One region of the Nonomuraea composti genome, then DNA from elsewhere that is predicted to be linked to it. Evidence: riboswitches for the same ligand, from Rfam matches in the RefSeq annotation. Region 1 holds a riboswitch; each other region holds the start of a gene.
The links. A riboswitch is a leader RNA that binds a small molecule or an ion and turns the genes downstream of it on or off. The one in region 1 is predicted to bind cyclic di-AMP.
Positions count from the first base shown of each region.

Region 1 (5,265 bases):
GCGCGCTGGGCGCACGACGTCGAGCGGCCCCCCGACTACTACGACGGCGACGGTTACGGCCTGGGGCTGGAGGCGAACGCCGACGGCCCGGAGAGCCCGGCCCTGCCGCCCCTGTTCGTCACCGCCGTGCAGGGCGGCGCGGCCCGGGCCGCCGGGGTGCGGCCCGGCGACGTCATCGAGTCGATCAACGGTTCCGCGCCCTTCATCGACGGCGTGACCAGTCCCGCGATCGCCGCCCTCTACCCCCGCTATCCGGAGGCCCGCCCGGTCCGGCTGCGGCTGCTGCGGGAGAGCACCGGCCGCCGCTGGACGGTCACCCTCGAACCCGGCCTCTACCAGCGGGATCTCGCCGCCTTGCAGGTGGTCCGGTCGAGGCTGGAGGGCGACGTCGCCTACGTGCGGGTGCGCGGGTTCGGGCCGGACGCGGCGAAGCGGGCGCTCGGCGCGATCGCCAGGCTGCGCAGGGGCCGGACGCTCACCGGCGTCGTGCTGGACCTGCGCGGCAACGGCGGCGGCAGCCCCACTGAGGCGGTCCGGCTGCTGAGCGCGTTCGTCCACGGCAAGGTCACCGGCTACCAGTGCGCGGCGGACGGCACGTGCGAGTCCTTCCGCACCGACGACACCGTGGAGCTGGTGAACCTGCCCCTGGCCGTGCTCATCGACGGCGGGTGCGCCTCGGCGTGCGAGCACGTCGGCTCGGCCGTCAAGGACCTGCGGATCGGCACCCTGGTCGGCACCAGGACGGCGGGGGTGATCTCGGGGCCGGCGGAACCGCACCTGCTCGGCAACAACACCGTGCTGAGCTTCCCCGCCCGCCACCACCTCGGCCCCGCCCGCGAGGTGGTCGACAGGATCGGCGTGCCGCCCGACCACTACGTGCCCCTGACCTCGCGAGACGCCGCCGCCGGGCGCGACCCCGCGCTGCGGCGGGCCCTGACCCTGCTGCGCAAGTGAGAGGAACCGATCGCCCCATGAGACCGATCGCGGTGGCGCTCGCCGGCCTGGCCGTCCTCGCCGCCTCCTCCTGTACGGCGCCCGCCCCGCCCAGGGCCGCCGCCGTGTCACCCCCGCCGTCCGGCCCCGCCACCCTGCCCGCGCCCACCGGCCCGCACCCCGTCGGCACCACCGTCCTGCACCTGAAGGACGCCTCCCGTCCCGATCCCTGGAACCTCGACGCCAAGGTCAGACAGCTGAAGGTGACCCTCTGGTACCCGACGGGGCGCAAGGACGGGCGGCGGGCGGCGTACATGACGGCCGAGGAGTCCGAGCTGCTCATGAGAGGCGGCAGGATCGCGAGCGCGCCGTACGACACGCTGAGCAGGACGCGGACGAACGCCGTGGTGGACGCCGAGCCCGCCGGGCGGAAGCTTCCCCTGGTGGTGCTCTCGCCCGGGTTCACCAAGCCGGTCAGCGCCCTCACGTCCCTGGCGGAGGACCTGGCCAGCCGGGGGTACGTCGTGGCCGGGATCGACCACCCGTACGAGAGCTACGCCACGACCCTGGAAGACGGCACCATCGCCGAGTGCCTGGCCTGCGACAGCGACGCGGACCCCGGGTTCGGCGCGGTCGTCGCCGCCGGGCGGGCGGCGGACGTCTCGTTCGTGCTCGACCGGTTGCCGTCGGCGTGGGCCGGCTCGAAGGTGATCGACCGCTCCAGGATCGCGATGGCCGGCCAGTCGATCGGCGGGGCCGCCGCGGTGGCGGCCATGGTGAAGGACGCGCGGATCCGCGCCGGGATCGACATGGACGGCAGCACGTACGCGAGGATCCCGAAGCGCGGTTTCACCAGGCCGTTCCTGTTCCTCGGCGGGCCGGAGCACGTCCCCGGCGGCCGGGACCCGTCGTGGGAGCGCGACTGGGATCTGCTGGCCGGGTGGAAGCGGTGGATCGTGGTGAAAGGGGCGGACCACCAGGCGTTCACCGACGGGCCGCTGCTGGCCGGCGCGCTCGGCCTCACGCCCGCGTACGGCGCCCTGACCGGGCCGCGCGCGGCCGAGCTGACCCGCACGTACGTGGCGGCCTTCCTCGACCTGCACCTCAAAGCGCAGCGACGGCCCGTGCTGGACGAGCCGTCGCCGCGTCACCCGGAGGTGCGGATCGTTCGGGCCGGGGGCTAGTTCATCGAGATGTGCACGTGGTCGTAGTGGTTCTCGGTGATGCTGCCCCGGTCGGACATCGCCCGCCAGCCCGAGCCCTGGTTGATGCGCTGCTTCCAGATCACGTACTTGACGCCCAGCTTGTCCTTGTTCTGCAGCGCCCAGGCGGCGATGCGGTCGCCGAGCGCCTGGTTGGCGGCGGTCGGCATCGAGCCGCCCGAGCTCATCATGAAGTCGCAGGCCCGCCCGAGCGGGTGCTCGCCGCTGGAGCCCGAGCGGAAGCAGCCGACCGCGAACGGCAGCGCGAAGTTCTTCTCCACCTGGGCCTTCATCAGCCGCGTGCGGGAGGTGATGTTGTCGGGGCCCGAGGGCAGCTCGGGGGCCCAGGAGCCGTCGGAGTTGCGGCCCGTGCCGAAGGGGACGAGGTCCTCCAGCTTGTCCTTGATGTCGTCGATGACGTCCTCGGCCTCGTCGCGCTGCTTGTCGACCTCGGCGGCGTCCGCCTTGATCTTGTCCGTGAGCGCGGCGGCCTCCTCGCTGGCCTTCTTCTTGTCGTCGCGGGCCTTGGCGACGGTGGCGACGAGGGCCTGCTGCTCGGCGGTGAGCTGTTCGAGCAGGGCGGCGGTGTCGGCGTCCGTGGGGAGCAGGAAGCCGGGCAGCGCGGAGGGGTCGCCGTTCTGGTAGCGCAGGCGGGCGATGTCGGCGACGCGCTGCTCCGCCTCGGCCAGCGTCCGCTCGGCGGCGGCGGCCCTGGCCGCGGCGGCCTTGGCGGCGTCCTCGGCCTTGGCCAGCTCGACGCGCTTGAGGTTGTACTTCTCGATGAGCTTGTCGACCTTGCTGTTGAGCTGCTTGAGCTGGGCGCGCAGCTCGGCTTCGGTCGGTTTGGGCGCCGCCGAGGCGGGGGCCGCCGAGAAGGCGACGGCGGTGGCGGTGATGAGTCCGATGGCAAGAATCGCGGGGGACGAAGCCGCCACGTGGATGTTCCTCTCCCTCTGCCGGCCGGGTTAGCTGACGGGTTCGGGCAAGGGAGGTGCGATTCCCTACCGCCGTAGCGGATTCACCCCAGGTGCGGTTTGGGTCCCCGGCTCCCGGGCGAGGCGCCCGGGATTAGGCGTGCTACGGCCGTTACGGCCGGTGCATATGGGGATATTAGTGGTAGATCACGAGTCATGCGACCTTAAGTAGAAATCTATTAGTGATCTATCTGTGATCGAATCAGCCGCGCCGCCTCCTCCGGCAGCACGTCGTTCACGAACGCCCCCATTGCCGACTCCGAGCCCGCCAGGTACTTGAGCTTGTTCGCCGCCCGCCTGATGCTGAACAGCTCCAGATGCAGGTAGCCCAGCTCCCTGTCGACCCGCACCGGCGCCTGGTGCCAGGCCGCGATGTACGGCATCACCACGCCGAACAACCCGTCGAACGCCCGCAGCACCGAGGTGTAGAGCGGCGCGAACGCCGCCCGCTCCGCCTCCGTCAGCGCCGCCAGGTCCGGCACCTGCCGGTGCGGATACACGTGCACCTCGAACGGCCAGCGCGCGGCGGCCGGCACGAACGCCGTCCACAGCTCGTTGGCGGCCACCACCCGCACCCCGGCCTCCCGCTCGGCGGCCAGCACGTCGGCGAACAGGTTCCCCTTCGTGTACCGCCGCGCGGCGCCGAGCTGCAGCTTCGTCCTGGGCGTGACGTACGGGTAGGCGTAGATCTGCCCGTGCGGATGCGCGAGCGTGATGCCGATCTCCGCCCCCCGGTTCTCGAAGCAGAACACCTGCTCCACGCCCTCGATCTGGGACAGCTCCGCCGTGCGGTCGGCCCACGCCTCCATGACCAGCTCCACCTGGGAGTCGGACAGCTTGGAGAAGGAGGAGTCGTGGTCGGAGGTGAAGCACACCACCTCGCACCTGCCCGCCGCCGGACGCACCTCGCTCAGCCCGCCCGGATCCTCATAAGTGCCGAAATTGGTGGAGAAGGACGGGAAACGGTTCTCGAACACCACCACGTCGTAGTCATAGGACGGGATCTCCGACGAGCGCGTCTCCGACGACGGGCACAGCGGGCACTCGGCCGTGCCGCCGGTCGGCAGGAACGTACGCGTCTGCCGGTGCCCGGCGATCGCGATCCACTCCTCCGTCAGCGGGTCGTAACGCAGCTCCGAGGCCACCGGGCGCGGCTCCAGGGCCCGCCGGTCGATCGCGCTCCGGTCGGCGTCGTCACACCGGTCGAAGTAGATCAGCTCCCGGCCGTCGGCCAGATGGGTGATGGTGCGCTTCAAGAGGAGGCCTCCGCGATGATCAGTTCGCCGGCCCGTTCGGCCAGCTCGGTGCGTGCGTCCTGCGGCAGCCCCGCGTCGCTGATGACCACGTCGGCCTCGCTCAGCTCGGCGATGGTGCTGATGCCGACGGTGTTCCACTTCGTGTGGTCGGCCGGGACGACCAGCCGGGTCGCGGCCGCCACCAGCTCCCTGTCGGTCTCGGACTCCAGCAGGTTGGGCGTGGTGAACCCGGCGCGCACGCTCATGCCGTGCACGCCCAGGAAGAGCGTGTCCACGTGCAGGCGGCGGATCGCGGCCACGGCGACCGGGCCCACCAGGGCGTCGGACGGCGTGCGTACGCCGCCGGTCAGCACGACCGTGCGGTCGGCGCGCGGGTTGCGGTGGAAGACGTCGGCGACCGGGATCGAATTGGTGATCACGGTCAGCTCGGGCACGCCGATCAGGTGACGGGCCAGCGCCCACGTGGTGGTGCCCGCCGACAGCGCCACGGCCGTGCCGGGGCGGACGAGCGTGGCCGCGTGCCGCGCGATGGCCTCCTTCTCCGGCTGCTGGCGGGCGGACTTGGCGGTGAAGCCCGGCTCCTCCGTGGAGCCCGGGCCGAGCGCGGTCGCGCCGCCGTGCACCTTCTCCAGCAGCCCGCGCTCGGCCAGCACCTCGAGGTCGCGGCGGATGGTCATGTCGGAGACGCCGAGCTCGCGGACGAGATCGGCCACCCGGACGCCGCCGTTGCTGCGCACGCGTTCGAGAATCGCCTGCTGACGCTGCTGTGCGAGCACGCCCGCTCCTTCCAACAGATTCCACCAAATTATGACACGGAATTGTTGGGGAATGTTAGTTACGGCGGAACGCTTGCGCTGGTCAGCGCGGCGGGAGACGGTGAGGGCTCACCGATCAGCCGCA
Region 1 is NZ_JAATEP010000086.1:11,488-16,752, forward strand. Features, by position in the region: gene HCN51_RS54135 (S41 family peptidase) at 1-954, shown strand, start outside; gene HCN51_RS54140 (alpha/beta hydrolase family protein) at 972-2,117, shown strand; gene HCN51_RS54145 (coiled-coil domain-containing protein) at 2,114-3,070, opposite strand; cyclic di-AMP (ydaO/yuaA leader) riboswitch at 3,076-3,220, opposite strand; gene galT (galactose-1-phosphate uridylyltransferase) at 3,289-4,365, opposite strand; gene HCN51_RS54155 (DeoR/GlpR family DNA-binding transcription regulator) at 4,362-5,141, opposite strand.

Region 2 (5,265 bases), on a different contig from region 1:
GTGAGCCAGCGCAGCTGCACCTTGCCGGAGAAGGCGTCCCCGACGGCCTGCACGCGCCTGGGCATGCGCTCGCGCGGCTCGGCCAGCACCAGGCCGTCCGGCAGCCCCAGCGAGCCCAGCTCGCGCCGGGTGGCCTTCAGCGGCCGCAGGCCCGCCCGCGGCACGACGGCCGTCTCGGGGCCGAGCAGCCCGGCGTGGTGGGCCTCGACGGCGCACAGCATCTGGAGCGGGGACTCCACCCAGGCCGACGCCTGTTCGACCACTCGTTGCCCTCCCAGCGGGGTGATGGCGCGTTAACGACCGCTTCAAGCTAGCCCCACCGCCTTAAGCCGTCAGAAACGCTGCATGAACAATGGAGGGTATGAATTCGCTCATGCTCAACACGGACGGCGTGCAGATCCCGCAGCTCGGGTACGGCGTCTGGCAGGTTCCCGCCGACGAGGCCGAGCAGGCGGTCACCACCGCGCTGCAGGCCGGTTACCGGCACATCGACACCGCGGCCGCCTACGGCAACGAGGAGGGCGTGGGGCGGGCCGTGCGCGGGAGCGGCCTGCCGCGCGAGAAGGTGTTCGTGACCACGAAGCTGTGGAACGGCGACCACGGCCGCGCCGAGGCCGCCTTCGACGAGAGCCTGGCCAGGCTGGGCCTCGACCACATAGATCTCTTCCTGATCCACTGGCCGGTGCCGAAGCAGGACAAGTACGTGCAGGCGTGGAAGGCGATGGAGAAGATCTACCGTGACGGCCGGGCCAAGGCCATCGGGGTCTCCAACTTCACCGTGGAGACGCTCACCCGGCTCATGGACGAGACCGGCATCACGCCGTCCATCAACCAGATCGAGCTGCACCCCTACCTGCAGCAGCGCGAGATGCGCGCCTTCCACGAGGCCAACGGCATCCTGACCGAGGCGTGGAGCCCGCTCGGGCAGGGCAAGGGGCTGCTGTCGGACCCGGCGCTGGCGGTGCTGTCGGAGAAGTACGGAAAGACGCCCGCGCAGATCGTGCTGCGCTGGCACCTGCAGCTCGGGAACGTGGTGATCCCGAAGTCGGTCACGCCCGCGCGGATCAAGGAGAACATCGGCGTGTTCGACTTCATTCTCGACTCGGAGGACATGTCGGCCATCGGGGCGCTGAACAAGGGGCAGCGGCTGGGGCCGGACCCTGACACGTTCAACGTGGCCTGAGTGACAGGCGTGGCACGGGTGACGCCGCGCCCTTTAATGACATATTGCCCTTTACCTCCCCTATAACATCTCCGGATGCGAGATTTCACTTGGGGAATTGCGGCCACCGGCGGTATCGCCCGCACCGTGGGGGCCGCCATCGTGGCGGAGCCGGGCATGCGGGTGGCCGCCGTCGGCTCACGGAGCCTGGCCAGGGCGCGGGCCCTGGCCGCCACGCTGGAGGCGGAGTCGGCGTACGGCTCCTACGAGGAGTTGTGCGCCGACCCGGGGATGGACGCGATCTACGTGGCCACCCCGCACGCGCAGCACCTCCAGGTGGCCGAGGCGGCCATCGCCGCAGGTAAAGCCGTGCTCTGCGAGAAGCCCCTCGCCGCCACCGTGCAGGACGCGGAGAAGATGGTGCGGCTGGCGCGCGAGGCGGGCGTCTTCCTGATGGAAGCCATGTGGATGCGGTTCAACCCGCTCGTCCGGCGCATCGCGGACGATCCGCGCTTCGGCGAGATCCGCTCGGTGCAGGCGTCGTTCGGCTTCGCGGCGCCCTACGACCCGGCGCACCGCCTCTGGGCTCCCGAGCTGGGCGGCGGAGCGCTGCTCGACCTCGGGATCTACCCGTTCGGGCTGGCCCAGCTCCTCCTCGGCATGCCTTCCGGCCTGCGCGTCACCGGCTCCCTGGCCCCCAGCGGGGTGGACGCGGAGGCGGCCGGCGTTTTGCTCTACCCCGGCGGCAGGCACGCTCTCGTGGCGGCCTCATTGCTCGGGAATTACCCGAACCAGGCCAGTGTTGTAGGTACTCAGATGCGGGCGGACCTCCAGGCGCCGTTCTGGGCTCCGCAGCGGATCGTTCTCACCGGGCCCTCCATGGAGCCGGAAGAGCATGTGCTCGATCCGGCCGACAACGGATATGCCGGAGAGATCCGCGAAGTCCGCGCCGCAGTGGCCGAAGGCAGGACCGAATCCTCGATCATGCCTCTTGACGAATCCCTTGCCATGATGGGGCTTCTGGCCGACGCTCGCAGGCAGATTGCCTAGCTGGGCTTTTATGGATTTGTAATCCTCTTGCCTCATGTATTACCTTATGGGGCACATCGGGACATACGTCCGGTTTGTCCGGCTATGTCAGACCATCGCACGAAAGATCGCAGGATCGTCCTGCGACCGCTGAATCCGCCTTCAGGCGGAACCGGGGACCCAGGTCCTTTGGGGCGAATCGGCACTCCGGTGCCGTAGGGCAGCTTCCACGCCCGAGCCCGTCAGCTAACCCGGTAAGCGGCATGGAAGCAAGGAGCACCTCCCTCGATGGCCAAGCACCGTATCAACGCTGTCTCGAAGACCAACATCGCCCGCGCCGCCCTCGGCGCCACCGTCCTCGCCTCGGCCCTCGGCGTCAACGCCATGACGGCCAACGCCGACACCGCCACGGGCGTCGCCGCGGCCACCGCCGCGAAGCACCCGGCCACCGCCCTCGCCGCCCACAAGGCCGGCTCGGCGGACGACCGCGCCGAGACCAAGATCAACGTTACCGCTGACCAGGTCCTCGCCATGGCCAGGGCCCAGGTCGGCACCTCCGAGAACGCCGCCGGCGGCGGCACCAAGTTCCAGCAGTGGTACGCCAACTCCCAGCGCGCCGCCGAAACCGTCGCCCGCGACGGCGGCAGCCGCACCGCGTACCTGAACGCCGCCTGGTGCTCGATGTTCGTCTCCTGGGTCGGTGAGCAGACCGGCGCCCGCCCGCAGGTCGGCTGGGACGCCTACACCGTCGCCCACGCCAAGTGGTTCGCCGCCAACCACCGCTGGGGCACCGTCGCCAAGCCCGGCGCCGTCGTGTTCTTCTCCTGGAGCGGCGGCAAGAGCCTGAGCGACATCCAGCACGTCGGGTTCGTCGTCAAGGACAACCAGAACGGCACCATCTCCACCATCGAGGGCAACACCGGCAACGGCAAGGTCGAGGAGCGCATCCGGCCGAAGTCGCAGGTCGTCGGGTACGGGTACCCGCAGTACGCCGGCTGACGGAACGTTCCAGGGCCTGATCGCCCGCCCTTCACCTTCCATGTGACGCTCACGAGCGCGCGTCCCCACCGGGGGACGCGCGCTCGCGCGTTGCCGGGGTCTTCCGGGGGGCCGCGCCGCGCCGGGCGGCGCGCCACGGCTCGCGCGTTGCCGGGGTCTCACCGCCGGACCGTGCCGGGCGGCGCGCCACGCTGCCCGGCCACCTCGCCAACCGGCCGACCAGGCACAGCGCCACCCACCCGCCTCGACCAGGATCTTCGCTGTGCCGGGCAGCGCCGTTGCGCCAGGCAGCACCGTTGCGCCGGGCAGCGCGGTTACGGTCGGGCGGCGTGGCTGCGGTCGAGCGGGCCGGTCCCGGGTCGGGCGGGCCGGTCCCGGGTCGGGCGGGCCGGTCCCGGGTCGGGCGGGCCGGTTCTGTCGGAGCGGCTCGCTACCTTGCTTCTTCCGAGGTTGTTCTGAGCACTCACCCCCCGGAGACCCGCATGGGAGCCAAGACCGGCGTCATCGCCTACTCCTCCTCCGACACCCCACTCCCCCGCCTGCTCCGCACCCCCGCCCGCCCCGACGCGGCCGCCACCGCCGCCCTGATCGAGCGCTCCTTCCCCGGCTGGCGCATCTCCCCGGCCGAGCCCGGCACGCTGTTCGACGACATCCGCCCGCCCGACGACCTCGCCTACGCGACCAGCTTCCCCGGCGTCGACCTCATCTGCTGCGCGCACTTCATGCTCGACCACCCCTCGCAGCTCCCCGCCCACCTGGTGGCGGCGAGTGAGGGCCGCCGGCTCGTGCTGCACGCCATGCACAGCGTCGTCGACTGGCTCGCCTTCGCCGTCTGGGAGGACGGCCGCCTCGTCCGCTCCCTCAGCCTCTCCCCCGGCAACGGCATCATCGAGAACGTCGGCGAGCCGTACCCGTTCGAACTGCCCTACTGGAACGGCGAGCACCCCGTCCCGCCCACCCCCGACGAGCCGGACGAAGAGCCGTACCCGCTGCCGTTCCACCCGCTCGAGCTGGGCGAGGACGCGCTGCGCGAGCTGCTCGGCTTCACCATCGAGGGCACGGTCGAGCCCGGCGACGTGGACGCGGAGGAGGTGGAGCTGCTCGGCTTCACCGTCATCGACCCCGACGGGCCCACGCCCGAGGAGCGGCGCGCCGAGTTCGAGGCCCTGGTGGCGCGGATGGGCGAGCCGCGCATCTTCCGCCCCCAGCCCGACGGCTCACTCAAGGAGGTCGGCTGGGACGACCTCGGCTGACAGCTCCCCCGAGCGCGCCGGTCAGCTCCACACCCGGTCGAGAAAATCGGCGATGAGCGGCGCGATCTCCGCCAGGTGCGTCTCCAGCGCGAAGTGTCCCGTCGCGAACAGGTGCAGCTCGGCCTCGGGCAGGTCGCGCAGGTAGGCGCGGGCTCCCGGCTCGGGGAAGAACGGGTCGTCGGCGCCCCACGTGATGAGCGCCGGCGGGGTGTGCGTGCGCAGCCACTCCTGCCAGATTCCGTACCGCTCCACGTTGGTGTGGTAGTCGAAGGCCAGCGCCACCTGGGCCTCCTTGCGGCCCGGCAGGTCGAGGAAGTGCTGGTCGAGCGTCCAGCCGTCGGGGGCGATCACCGCCGGGTCGGGGACGCCGGTCTCGTACTGGCGCCGGGTGCCGTCCAGGGTGAGCAGGTCGCGGATCGTCCCCTCGGCTCCCGGGGTCTCGGGGCGCAGGGCGACGAAGTCCCTGGCGCCGTCGGACAGGCCCTCGGTGTAGGCGTTGCCGTTCTGCACCACCAGGCCCGCGATCCACTCCGGGTGCCGCTCCGCCAGCCGGAAGCCGACCGGCGCGCCGAAGTCGAAGACGTACATGACGAAGCGGGTCAGCCCGAGCCGCCGCACGAAGCCCTCCGTGACGTCGGCGAGCCGGTCGAAGGTGTACGTGAAGCCGCCGGGCGCCCGGGTGTGGCCGAAACCGGGATAGTCGGGGGCGATCAGCCGGTAGCGGGCGCCGAGGACGTCCATGAGGCGCCGGAACTGGTGCGAGGCGGACGGGAAGCCGTGCAGGAGCAGGAGCACGGGGGCGTCGGGGCGGTCGGGGTGCGA
Region 2 is NZ_JAATEP010000001.1:307,756-313,020, reverse strand. Features, by position in the region: gene HCN51_RS01420 (hypothetical protein) at 1-263, opposite strand, end outside; gene HCN51_RS01415 (aldo/keto reductase) at 362-1,183, shown strand; gene HCN51_RS01410 (Gfo/Idh/MocA family protein) at 1,259-2,212, shown strand; cyclic di-AMP (ydaO/yuaA leader) riboswitch at 2,330-2,467, shown strand; gene HCN51_RS01405 (CHAP domain-containing protein) at 2,480-3,190, shown strand; gene HCN51_RS01400 (DUF6928 family protein) at 3,673-4,443, shown strand; gene HCN51_RS01395 (alpha/beta fold hydrolase) at 4,465-5,265, opposite strand, start outside.
Region 2: linked by a shared signal. The riboswitch ahead of HCN51_RS01405 (CHAP domain-containing protein) and the one ahead of HCN51_RS54145 (coiled-coil domain-containing protein) in region 1 are both predicted to bind cyclic di-AMP.

Region 3 (5,265 bases), on a different contig from region 1:
CGTGCCCCGCGGCCCCCACGGCGGCCATCGCCCCATCCGGTATCCGGTCTTCCCCGGTCACCTCGTCTTCCCGCGCCGCGTCATCGGCGTCTCTTCGATCGCTCATCTGCCTCCCCTTCACACGAGCCGATCCCGCACGTACGTGCGCCACCGTGCCGTCAGCGTGGCGACGGAGAGCCCCAGCGAGGCGAGCGCCCGATCGACGCCCGCCACCCGGGCTTCACGGTAGAGCCTCACCAGGGTCCCCTCACCGAACCGGTCAGCGAGGAAGCGACACGCCAGCCAGGCCTCCTGGTACGCCCGGGCAAGGCGGCCGGGGTCGGCCCCGTTCACGGCGAAAGCCTCAGGGCCGGGCAAAGCGTTCGGCAGGTGTCCGGCTCGTACCTCGGCCGCCAGCTCGGCGGCGGCCGTCGCGACGGGCAGCCCGGAGTCGCGGTAGCCGACGTAGTCGGCGAAACCCTCGTACAGCCAGACGGGCACGCCGCCGGTGCCGGCGACGACGTGGGTCAGCTCGTGGGTCAGGACGACGTCCCTGCCGGTGCGGTTCAGCCTGGCGAACGCCTCGGGCACGACGATCACGCGCCGCCCGTCGGCGACCGCCGCCAGCCCGTCGAGCGGGGTGGTGCGGGCCAGGCGGGCGGCGTCCCGTCCGGACTCGGGCAGGACGATCAGCGGCCGTACGGGCCGGCCGAGCACGCCCGAGACCCGCACCGCCGCACCGTCGGCCGTGCGCGCCAGCTCGGCCAGCGACGTCGGCGAGGCGCCGGCCGGCCCCGCGACCGTGGAGCGGGCACCGCGACTCACGGCCGTCCGCCGCCCCGGCCACAGATCGCGCAGCTCGGGAGGAAGGATGGGGGAACCGGGCAGCGGAGCGGCGGCGGAGGGCACGAGGATCAGCAGCCCCGCCACCACGGCCCGCCGGCTCACCCGCTCCAACACGATGCCCGATCGTAGTGGCCCGGACCGCGCCGGGCTCCAGCGCGTAAGTCCCCGGACAGGCGAGAGCCCCGTCCGGATCCAGGAAATCCTCCAAGAATCCGAACGGGGCTTCTTCACATGCCGGGACGAACCGCGCCGACAAAGGACGATCGGCGCCATCCGCTCAGCTTGTCGATGCGTACCCGTTCACCTGTCCGCGGCGAGTGGATCATCTTGCCCTTGCCGACGTACATGCCGACGTGGCCGAGCCCGCTGAAGAACATCAGGTCGCCGGGACGCAGATTGCGCCAGGAGACCTTGTGCCTGATGCGGGCGAACTGGCTGCTCGCCACGCGCGGGAGCTTGATGCCGGCCTTCTTCCAGGCGAACTGGACGAGACCGGAGCAGTCAAACGAACCAGGCCCTGTGCCTCCGTACCGGTACGGGTCACCGATCTGGTTCTTGGCCACGGCGACGGCCTTGCGGGCCTTCGCTTGCTGCCGAGCGAGCCTGGCCGCCCTTCGCTGGGCGGTCGTGGCCTTCCTGGACGTCTTGGCCGTGCTCGCCACCGCCGTGCTCATCGCCGCGGTGCTCGTCACTGCCTTGACCGTCATCGGAACGGCCGCATCGCTCGTCGTCTCCGCCCGAGCCGTTGGGGCATGGAGGATCAGACCTCCGGCCGTCACGGTCATCGTGAGTGCAACGCCACTCAGGGCAAGGCGGGACAGGCGGGGGTTCTGCAGGGGACTAGACAGGATTTCTCCTTGTGTCTTCCACGAACGCCTACCGGGTTAGCTGACGGATTCGGGCGTGGAAGTCGCCCTACGGCACGCATGGGCGCGCCGATTCACCCCTGATCCCTTGGGGACTTGGGATCGCTGGGTCCCCGGCTCCGTGCCTCCTGGCTGCACGGATTCGGCAGGCCGCCCTGGCCCCGACGCGAACTTGCTGGTGTGGGGATGGTCGGGGGGCGGCCGGCGGATTTTTATCTGTCTCACATCGGGAGGGACCGATGCGGGTTCGCGGGGACATGGCTTGTTCACCGCGACGACGCCAGAAGCTACGCCGAAAGGTCACGGATCGGCAAAGGGTGAGTCCGGCTGTAAAGATCAGACAGGAGGGTTTGTCAGGATCGAAATCCCTGCTGGAACATCGGGCTCCGTTACCGAAATGTGACCCTCCTCACACTTCAGAATTGACACATTTGTCAGGTCCCACCCGTCACATCCGTCACATTTGTCACACTTCAAACTGAGTATCGCCACTGGGAGCGCTCCCGCCCGCTCCGTGCCATGATGCGCGCCATGCCGGGGGAAGCACGGGTACCTACGGCTCCATCCGTATCCATCCCCGCTGAATGTGGCCCTCTCTGAAGACCTTGCGAGCCCCTCTCTACGATGGAGCATCGTAGATATTGCCGACCCTCCGCCCCAGACCCGCCGTTTCACGCGCCACCCGGGCAACGCGCGTCTCGTCGCGCCGCGGCGCACGAATGCGCGCACGACGCGGCGGCGCCAGGCGGCACACGACGCGGCACCCCGCCATGCAGCGCCCCACCACGCGCCGCCCCACCACGCGGCACCCCACTACGCGCCGCCCCAGCACGCGGGCCGCACAGGCGGCACTGCGCCGGGCAGGCGGATTTCGCGCGCCTGTCCGGCGCCGGGCCGGCGAGACGATGCGCGGTGGAGCTCGGCGCAAGGTGGGCGGCGCCCAAGGCGGGCTCTCCAGCCGCACCGGACAATCGCGCTGGGCACCACGCCGACCACCGCGCCGCCGGCGTGACCCGGTCCCGCCGCCACGCCAGGCGACCCCCTGCGACCTCCCCTGGCGGGGGGCGCGTGGCCGCACCCGTACGTGACCGAAACCCGGGCGGTCAGGGACCGAAATCGGCCCTCACCCACCGCCGCGCGAAAGCGGGACGATTACGGGCGGACCGCACCCACCAGCGACCGCCCGTAAGAGGAGAGCTTGACGACCTTGACGACGTCGCCCGTCTGCGGCGCGTGGACGATCTGCCCGTTACCCGCATACATGCTGACGTGTCCCAAACCCTCGCTGAAGATCAGATCCCCCGGCTGGAGCGCGTCGAGCGACACCCGGCGGCTGGCCCCCCACGACCACTGCTGCCACGTCGTGCGGGGCAGCGAAACGCCGGCCGCCGCCCAGGCCGCCTGGGTGAGGCCGGAGCAGTCGTAGCCGCGCGGCCCCGTGCCGCCGTAGATGTACGGCTTGCCCACCTGTGCGTACGCGAAGCGCAGAGCGGCCGCGGCGCTGCCGGAGGCGGGGCCGGTGTACTTGATGCCGACGCTGTTGGGGTTGCCGGGGTTGTAGGCGCCCAGCTTCTTGAGGAGTTTCTTCTGCTCGGCGATGAGCTTGCGGATCTCGGAGCGTTCCTTCTCGACGGCGTCGCGTTCCTTGTCGGCCTCTTCGAGCGCCACCTCGGCCTTGTCGCGCTCGACCTTCAGCCCCTTGTTCTCGCGGTCGAAGGCGGCCAGTTTCTCGGCTCGTTCCTGCGAGAGCTGCCCGGCCACCGCCCATCCGGTGAGCATGGCGGAGGGGTTGTCGGTGTTGAAGAGGCCGGGCCAGGAGGTGACGTCCTCGCCGAGCTTGTAGCTCTCGACGGCCATCCCGATCACTTGTGAGCGCAGGTCGGCGACGGTCGCCAGCTTGCGCTTGTAGCTGTCGTTCAGCTTCGTGTAGGTGCTCTTGGCCTTCTTGTAGCGCTCGTTCGCCTGGTTGAACTGCTCGACGACCTTGTCGGCCTTGTCGTTGAGCTTCTCGAGCTTGGCCTTGGCCTGCGCCAAGGTGGGGCGAGGATCGGCGTGAGCGGCTCCCGTCTGGGACAGCACCAGTCCGAACGCGAGACCCGCGGCCACCGGTACCCGGCCAAACCTCACTGTATCGCCTCCCAGGGATTACACCTGGGGCGAAATAGTACAGAAGTGGCAGGCGGGGTATTGCCAAACCTACCAATTCGTAATTTATGCGCGGCCGAGCCGGCGCAGCAGCAAGCCAGACGGAACGGGTCTGGCGCCCATGCGCCTGACGGACTCGGCGACCTCCCGGTCGGAGGACACCACGGCGATGGCGCGGCCGGGCGGCTCCGCGCGTACGAGCTGGCGGATGAGGTCGTCGGCGATCTCGCCCGGCGCGCTGAACAGCACCCGCACCCCGCGCGGCGCCACCACCTGCACGGGCGCGTTGAGCTCGGCCCCGTCGAACACCACGGTCACCTCGACCCTGGTCTGCGCCACCAGCCCGCCCAGCGAGGTCATGAGGCGGGTGCGCTGGTCGGCGAGGGTGAGGGTGCCGTAGCCGGTCTTGGTGACGTTGTAGCCGTCGATGATCAGGTGCACCTGCGGCAGCGCGAGGAGCTGGTCGAGGAGCTGCGGGTCGTCGTCGGCCAGGGCGCGCGCGGGCACGCCGCGCACGTTGGGGCGCTCGCCGGTGACGGCGGCGACCGAGTCGGCGGGGCGGCTGATCGTGGTGGGCAGGGCGAGCTCGCGGCGCAGCCCGGCCGAGGCGTCTTGGAGGGCGTCGAGGAGCACGCGGATGCGGGCGTCCTCGATGCTCCTGCCCTCGCGGGCGGCGCGGCGGGAGGCTTCGAGCTGTTTCTCCACGTCGGCCAGGCGCTCGCGCAGCCGCCGCAGCTCGGACTCGCCGGCGCTGCCGGCGGCGGTGGCGGCCGTGCGGGCCTCCTCAGCCGCGCGTTCCATCTCCTCGGCCCTGCGCGTGGCGGCCTTGGCCCGCTCGCGGGCGTCGTGCAGCTTACGGCGCAGGTCGGAGTTCTCCGCGCGGGCCGCCTTGATCTGCTCGCGCAGCCGGTCGGCCTCCTCCTTGGCGGCGCTCTTCTGCGCGGCGAGCTGCTCGCGCAGCCGCGTGACGGTCTCCTCGCGCTCCAGGTCTTCGGCGGCGACCGCCGACTGCTCCAGGTCGGCGCGGGCGGTCTCGATCATCTCCGCCCAGCCGGGCGGTCTGGTGAGGTACGCGGCGGCGGCCACGAGCACGGGGTCGGCGGCCGGCGGGATGTTGCCCTCGGCGAGCGAGGCGACCAGCTCGGGCCAGCCGGCGGCCACGGACTCGGCGACCAGCTCGCGGAACTTCTTGTCGTTCTCGAGCTGCGCGGCGATGGGCGCCCCGCCCAGCTTGGCCCGCTTGCGGGGGTCGAACTTGGCGATGCCTCTCAGGGGCGGCGGGATGGTGGCAGCGGGCATCGAGCCGAGGACCTGGGAAGCCAGATCCACGACATTGAGCCGCACCTGCTCGGGAAGCGGGCGAGACAGGCCTTCACCCGCTGAACTCATCCCACTTGTCCCTTCGTGACATGCCCTTTCAGACAAGGGT
Region 3 is NZ_JAATEP010000009.1:48,652-53,916, forward strand. Features, by position in the region: gene HCN51_RS14780 (M48 family metallopeptidase) at 1-106, opposite strand, end outside; gene HCN51_RS14785 (hypothetical protein) at 118-939, opposite strand; gene HCN51_RS14790 (C40 family peptidase) at 1,053-1,610, opposite strand; cyclic di-AMP (ydaO/yuaA leader) riboswitch at 1,684-1,849, opposite strand; gene HCN51_RS14795 (C40 family peptidase) at 2,844-3,797, opposite strand; gene HCN51_RS14800 (NYN domain-containing protein) at 3,903-5,165, opposite strand.
Region 3: linked by a shared signal. The riboswitch ahead of HCN51_RS14790 (C40 family peptidase) and the one ahead of HCN51_RS54145 (coiled-coil domain-containing protein) in region 1 are both predicted to bind cyclic di-AMP.

Region 4 (5,265 bases), on a different contig from region 1:
AAGTCCAAGGAGACGATCGGGCTCATCGGCGACAAGGAGCTGCACCAGGTCAAGCCGAGCGTGCGGATCATCAACGTCGCGCGCGGCGGCATCGTCGACGAGGGCGCGCTCTACTCCGCGATCAAGGAGGGCCGGGTCGCCGGGGCGGGCCTCGACGTGTTCGCCAAGGAGCCCTGCACCGACAGCCCGCTGTTCGAGCTCGACCAGGTCGTCGTCACGCCGCACCTCGGCGCCTCCACCCACGAGGCCCAGGAGAAGGCCGGCACCCAGGTCGCGCGCAGCGTGAAGCTGGCGCTGGCGGGCGAGTTCGTGCCCGATGCGGTCAACGTCCAGGGCGGGGCCGTGGCCGAGGACGTCAAGCCGGGCCTGCCGCTGGCCGAGAAGCTCGGCCGCGTCTTCACCGCGCTGGCCGGCGAGGTGGCCACCAAGCTCGACGTCGAGGTGCGCGGCGAGATCGCCGCCCAGGACGTGCGGGTGATCGAGCTGGCCGCGCTCAAGGGCGTCTTCGCCGACGTGGTCGAGGAGCAGGTCACCTACGTCAACGCGCCGCTGCTGGCCAAGGACCGCGGCATCACCGTCGAGCTGATCACCAGCTCCGAGAGCCCCGACTGGCGCAACGTCGTGACCGTGCGCGGCGTGCTCGCTGACGGCCGCACCGTCTCGGTCTCCGGCACGCTGTCCGGCCCGCGCCAGATCACCAAGATCGTCGAGGTCAACGGCTACGAGATGGAGATCGAGCCGACGGCCCACCTGTGCTTCTTCACCTACGCCGACCGTCCCGGCATCGTCGGCGTGGTGGGCAGGCTCCTGGGCGAGCACAGCATCAACATCGCCTCGATGCAGGTGGCCCGTGACGCCAAGGGCGGCAAGGCGCTCATCGCGCTGACCGTCGACTCCGCCATCCCCGCCGACGTCGTGGAGCAGATCGGGGCCGAGATCGGCGCCGAGAGCGGCCGCTCGGTGGACCTGGAGGACTGACTTCGCACCTGCTCGTGAAGGGCCGTCACCCGTCCGGGTGGCGGCCTTTTCTGTCTCAGCATGCAAGATACTAGGACTTCCGAGCAGATCCTCGGGTACTGTGGCTGCTAATGCGCCAGGTGCTCGTACTCATTGCCTGCCGCGGCGGGGCCTGTTAGGGCAGGTCGACGACCCGCCGCGGCGAGCGGTGTTGCGTCGGCCAGTAAGTCCCATCCGCCCGGTCCGTGACCCGGACCGCGAGATCAGGCCCGGTCGGGTTCGCGACCGGGATCCGGCTTCCCACTGGAACGCGTCCGCGAAATGAGCTGAGTGACATGTACGACATGTATGCCTGGAACCGTACGGAAGAGCAGCAGGACGAGGCCGCCGAGGCCCTGCAGACCGCGCTGGACCGGCGCGACAACGGCGGCGCCCCCCAGCATCCGAACCACTAGAGCCTCTTGGCGGTGCGCTCGACGGGGTGACGAAGACCTCCCCTTGTAGATACGGAGAGTATTGATAACTTCACTCTACGTATCCGTTCAAGAGGAGGTCCCCCCATGCGTGCGTCTGCTTCCGCTTCGCTGAGCATGATCCGGCGTGCCGCCACCGTCGCCCTGCCCGCCCTGGCCGCGGCGGCGCTGATCGCCGCTCCGGCCCAGGCGCAGGAGTCCTACCTGCGCATCACCACCTACCACGGTGGCAGCACCGCGCAGTGGTTCCTCACCTGCGGCCCCGACGGCGGGGTCCACCCCGAGCCGGGAGCCGCGTGCGACCGGCTGGAAGAGCTCGGCGGCGACCTCGACCGGATCCGGTTCCGCCCCGGCGTGGCCTGCCCGAGGATCTTCGATCCGGTGCACGTCGAGATCCGCGGTGACTACCTGGGCGAGCCGGTGGACTTCACCGACGACTACCCCAACCCGTGCTTCGTGGAGCGGCTGGCCGCGCCGATCGTGCCGGCCGTCTGAGGCGGGCGGGCGGCCCCGCGGGGGGAAGGCGGGGCCGCCCGCGCTTCGGCTCAGAGCGTGGCGGTCAGTGAGGCGGGCACCGGCTCACGGCGCTGTTCGCGCAGCTCCGCCCACTGGCGCACCCCCTTCGGGTCCGGCCGCACCGCGCCGACGAACGCCTGCCTGCGCCAGCTCGACAGCTTCTCCTCCTTCACGACGTCGCCCGAGTGCGGCGCGTGCACCATGTAGCCGGGCTTCGAGATCATCCCGACGTGGCCCAGGCCGCTGAAGAACACCAGGTCACCGGGCTTGAGCCGGTCCCAGTCGATCTTCCTGTCGAACGCCCCGTACTGTTCGCGGGCGGTGCGGGGCAGCTCGATCCCCGCCTTCTCGTACGCCCGGAGCATGAGCCCCGAGCAGTCGTAGCCCCGGTCGCTGGTCCCGCCCCAGACGTACGGGATGCCGCGCTTGTCCATCGCGAACTCGAGGGCGACCTTCCAGGCGGGCCTGGGCGCCTGGGCCAGGGTGATGCGCCGGATCTCGGCGCCGGTGAGGGTGGTGGCGTCCGCGTCGATGGCGGACCCGGTGGGTGATCCTGTGGCGGCCTGTGCGGAGGGGGTGTTGGTCAGGATGAGCCCGGCGGAGGCTGCCGCCGCCAGGGTGATGCCGATGCGAGACAGGGGACTGTCCTTCCATGCGGCCGACCGGGTTAGCTGACGGGCTCGGGCCTGGAAGACAGCCCTACGGCGCGGCGCGCCGATTCGCCCCTGGGGGGAAGGTGGGTCCCCGGCTCCACGCAGCGGCTGCGTGGATTAGGCCCGACGGACTCTAACGAAACGGCCAAAAGGTCGCAAACCCCTCAAACCGGACGTCCGACCACTGAGATGGTGTGTTCGTCAGACGAGACGAGCCGGTATGGTTGCCGTCATGGAGTCGCGTAACATCCGCCTGGCCGTCATCCCTGGGGATGGCATCGGCACCGAGGTCGTCGCCGAAGGGCTCAAGGTCCTTGAGGCAGTAGGCACGAAGATCGAGCCCACCCACTACGACCTGGGCGCCGCACGCTATCACCGTACCGGCGAGACGCTGCCCGACGCGGTGCTCGACGAGCTGCGCGGCTACGACGCGATCCTGCTCGGCGCGATCGGCGACCCCAGCGTGCCGCCCGGCATCCTCGAGCGCGACCTGCTGCTGCGCCTGCGCTTCGCCTTCGACCACTACGTCAACCTGCGGCCGGTCAAGCTGTTCCCCGGCGTCGCCACGCCGCTGGCCGGCACGCCGACCGAGAACATCGACATGGTCGTCGTGCGTGAGGGCACCGAGGGCCTCTACGCCGGCACCGGCGGCGTCATGCGCCGCGGCACGCCGCACGAGATCGCCACGCAGGAGTCGCTCAACACCGCCCACGGCGTCGAGCGCGTGGTGCGTTACGCGTTCGAGAAGGCCAAGGCGCGCCCGCGCAGGAAGCTGACACTCGTCCACAAGACGAACGTGCTCACCTTCGCCGGCGACCTGTGGCAGCGCACGGTCAACCGCGTGGCCGAGGAGTACCCCGAGGTCAGCACCGACTACTGCCACATCGACGCGGCCTCGATGTTCTTCGTGACCCAGCCCGAGCGCTTCGACGTGGTCGTCACCGACAACCTGTTCGGCGACATCATCACCGACCTCGGCGCGGCCATCGCCGGCGGCATCGGCCTGGCGGCCAGCGGCAACATCAACCCTGAGGGCGCGGCGCCCAGCATGTTCGAGCCGGTGCACGGCAGCGCCCCCGACATCGCCGGCCAGGGCAAGGCCGACCCCACCGCCACCATCCTGTCGGTCTCCATGCTCCTCGACCACCTCGGCCTGCACGACGAGGCGGCCCGGGTCGAGCGGGCGGTCGCCGCCGACATCGCCGAGCGCGGCGCGGGCCGTAGTACCCAGCAGATCGGTGACGACATCACCGCGCGAGTATCCGGCTAGGACCGCCTAGCCCCGTACGTACGCGCCTGGCGGTCCGAGGAGGACTGCCGGGCGCGTTTTCGTGTACCCGGACCACGGCGGCAATCCGGGCTGACCACCCCATCAGCCGCTTGCCATCCCATATAGCGAGACAATAGGAAGTACGGACAGCCCCGACGGGTGTGACAGCCTCCCGGAGGGGTGACCGGATTCCGGTAGATTTCGGTAGACCGTAGAGAGAAGGACCGACGTCATGACCATCGCTCAGAAGCTCAGCTTCGACGTGCAGCTATCCGACCACGCTCGCACCGCGGCCGAGCGGGAGCAGGTACTGGCGAACCCGGGATTCGGGCAGACGTTCACCGATCACATGATCTCGATCGACTACACCGACGGCCAGGGCTGGCACGACGCCCGGCTCATGCCGTACGGGCCGCTCTCGCTCGACCCCGCCACCTCGGTCTTCCACTACGCGCAGGAGCTGTTCGAGGGCCTGAAGGCCTACCGGCAGATCAGCGGCTCGATCGTCACCTTCCGCCCCTACGCCAACGCCGCCCGCTTCAACCGCTCGGCCGCCCGCATGGCCATGCCGGAGCTGCCGGAGGAGACGTTCGTCGAGTCGCTGGAGCTGCTCGTCGAGCACGACAAGGAGTGGGTGCCCACCACCGAGGGGCACAGCCTCTACCTGCGCCCCTTCATGATCGCCACGCAGGCGGGGCTCGGGGTCAACTACCCGTCGAAGACGTACAAGTACATGGTCATCGCCTCGCCGGCGGCCTCGTACTTCACCGGCGGCATCAAGCCCGTCTCGGTCTGGCTGTCCACCGAGTACACGCGTGCCGCCCCCGGCGGCACCGGCTTCGCCAAGTGCGGCGGCAACTACGCCGCGGCGTTCGTCGCGCAGCGGCAGGCCGTGGAGAACGGCTGCGACCAGGTGGTGTGGCTGGACGCCCACGAGCACCGCTACGTCGAGGAGATGGGCGGGATGAACCTGTTCTTCGTCTTCGGCGACAAGCTCGTCACCCCCGCGCTCACCGGCACGCTGCTGCCCGGCATCACCCGCGAGTCGATCCTGGAGCTGGCCGGCGACCTGGGCCTGGAGACCGAGGAGCGGCTCATCACCGTCGACGAGTGGCAGGAGGCCAGCGCGTCCGGCGACCTCACCGAGGTGTTCGCGTGCGGCACGGCGGCCGTGGTGACGCCGGTCGGCACGGTCAAGGGCGCCGACCGCTCGTGGACCGTCGCCGACGGCACGCCGGGCCCGGTGACGATGCGGGTGCGCGAGGAGCTGGTCGGCATCCAGTACGGCGCCCGCCCCGACACCCACAACTGGATCCACAAGATCGGCTGACCTACGCCGGATGGGCCCTCCCTTCCTGAGGGCCCACCCTTCTCACCCGTGACCCGTATGCCGCGA
Region 4 is NZ_JAATEP010000007.1:49,598-54,862, reverse strand. Features, by position in the region: gene serA (phosphoglycerate dehydrogenase) at 1-978, shown strand, start outside; gene HCN51_RS12070 (SSI family serine proteinase inhibitor) at 1,518-1,925, shown strand; gene HCN51_RS12065 (C40 family peptidase) at 1,976-2,380, opposite strand; cyclic di-AMP (ydaO/yuaA leader) riboswitch at 2,588-2,733, opposite strand; gene HCN51_RS12060 (3-isopropylmalate dehydrogenase) at 2,832-3,869, shown strand; gene HCN51_RS12055 (branched-chain amino acid aminotransferase) at 4,102-5,199, shown strand.
Region 4: linked by a shared signal. The riboswitch ahead of HCN51_RS12065 (C40 family peptidase) and the one ahead of HCN51_RS54145 (coiled-coil domain-containing protein) in region 1 are both predicted to bind cyclic di-AMP.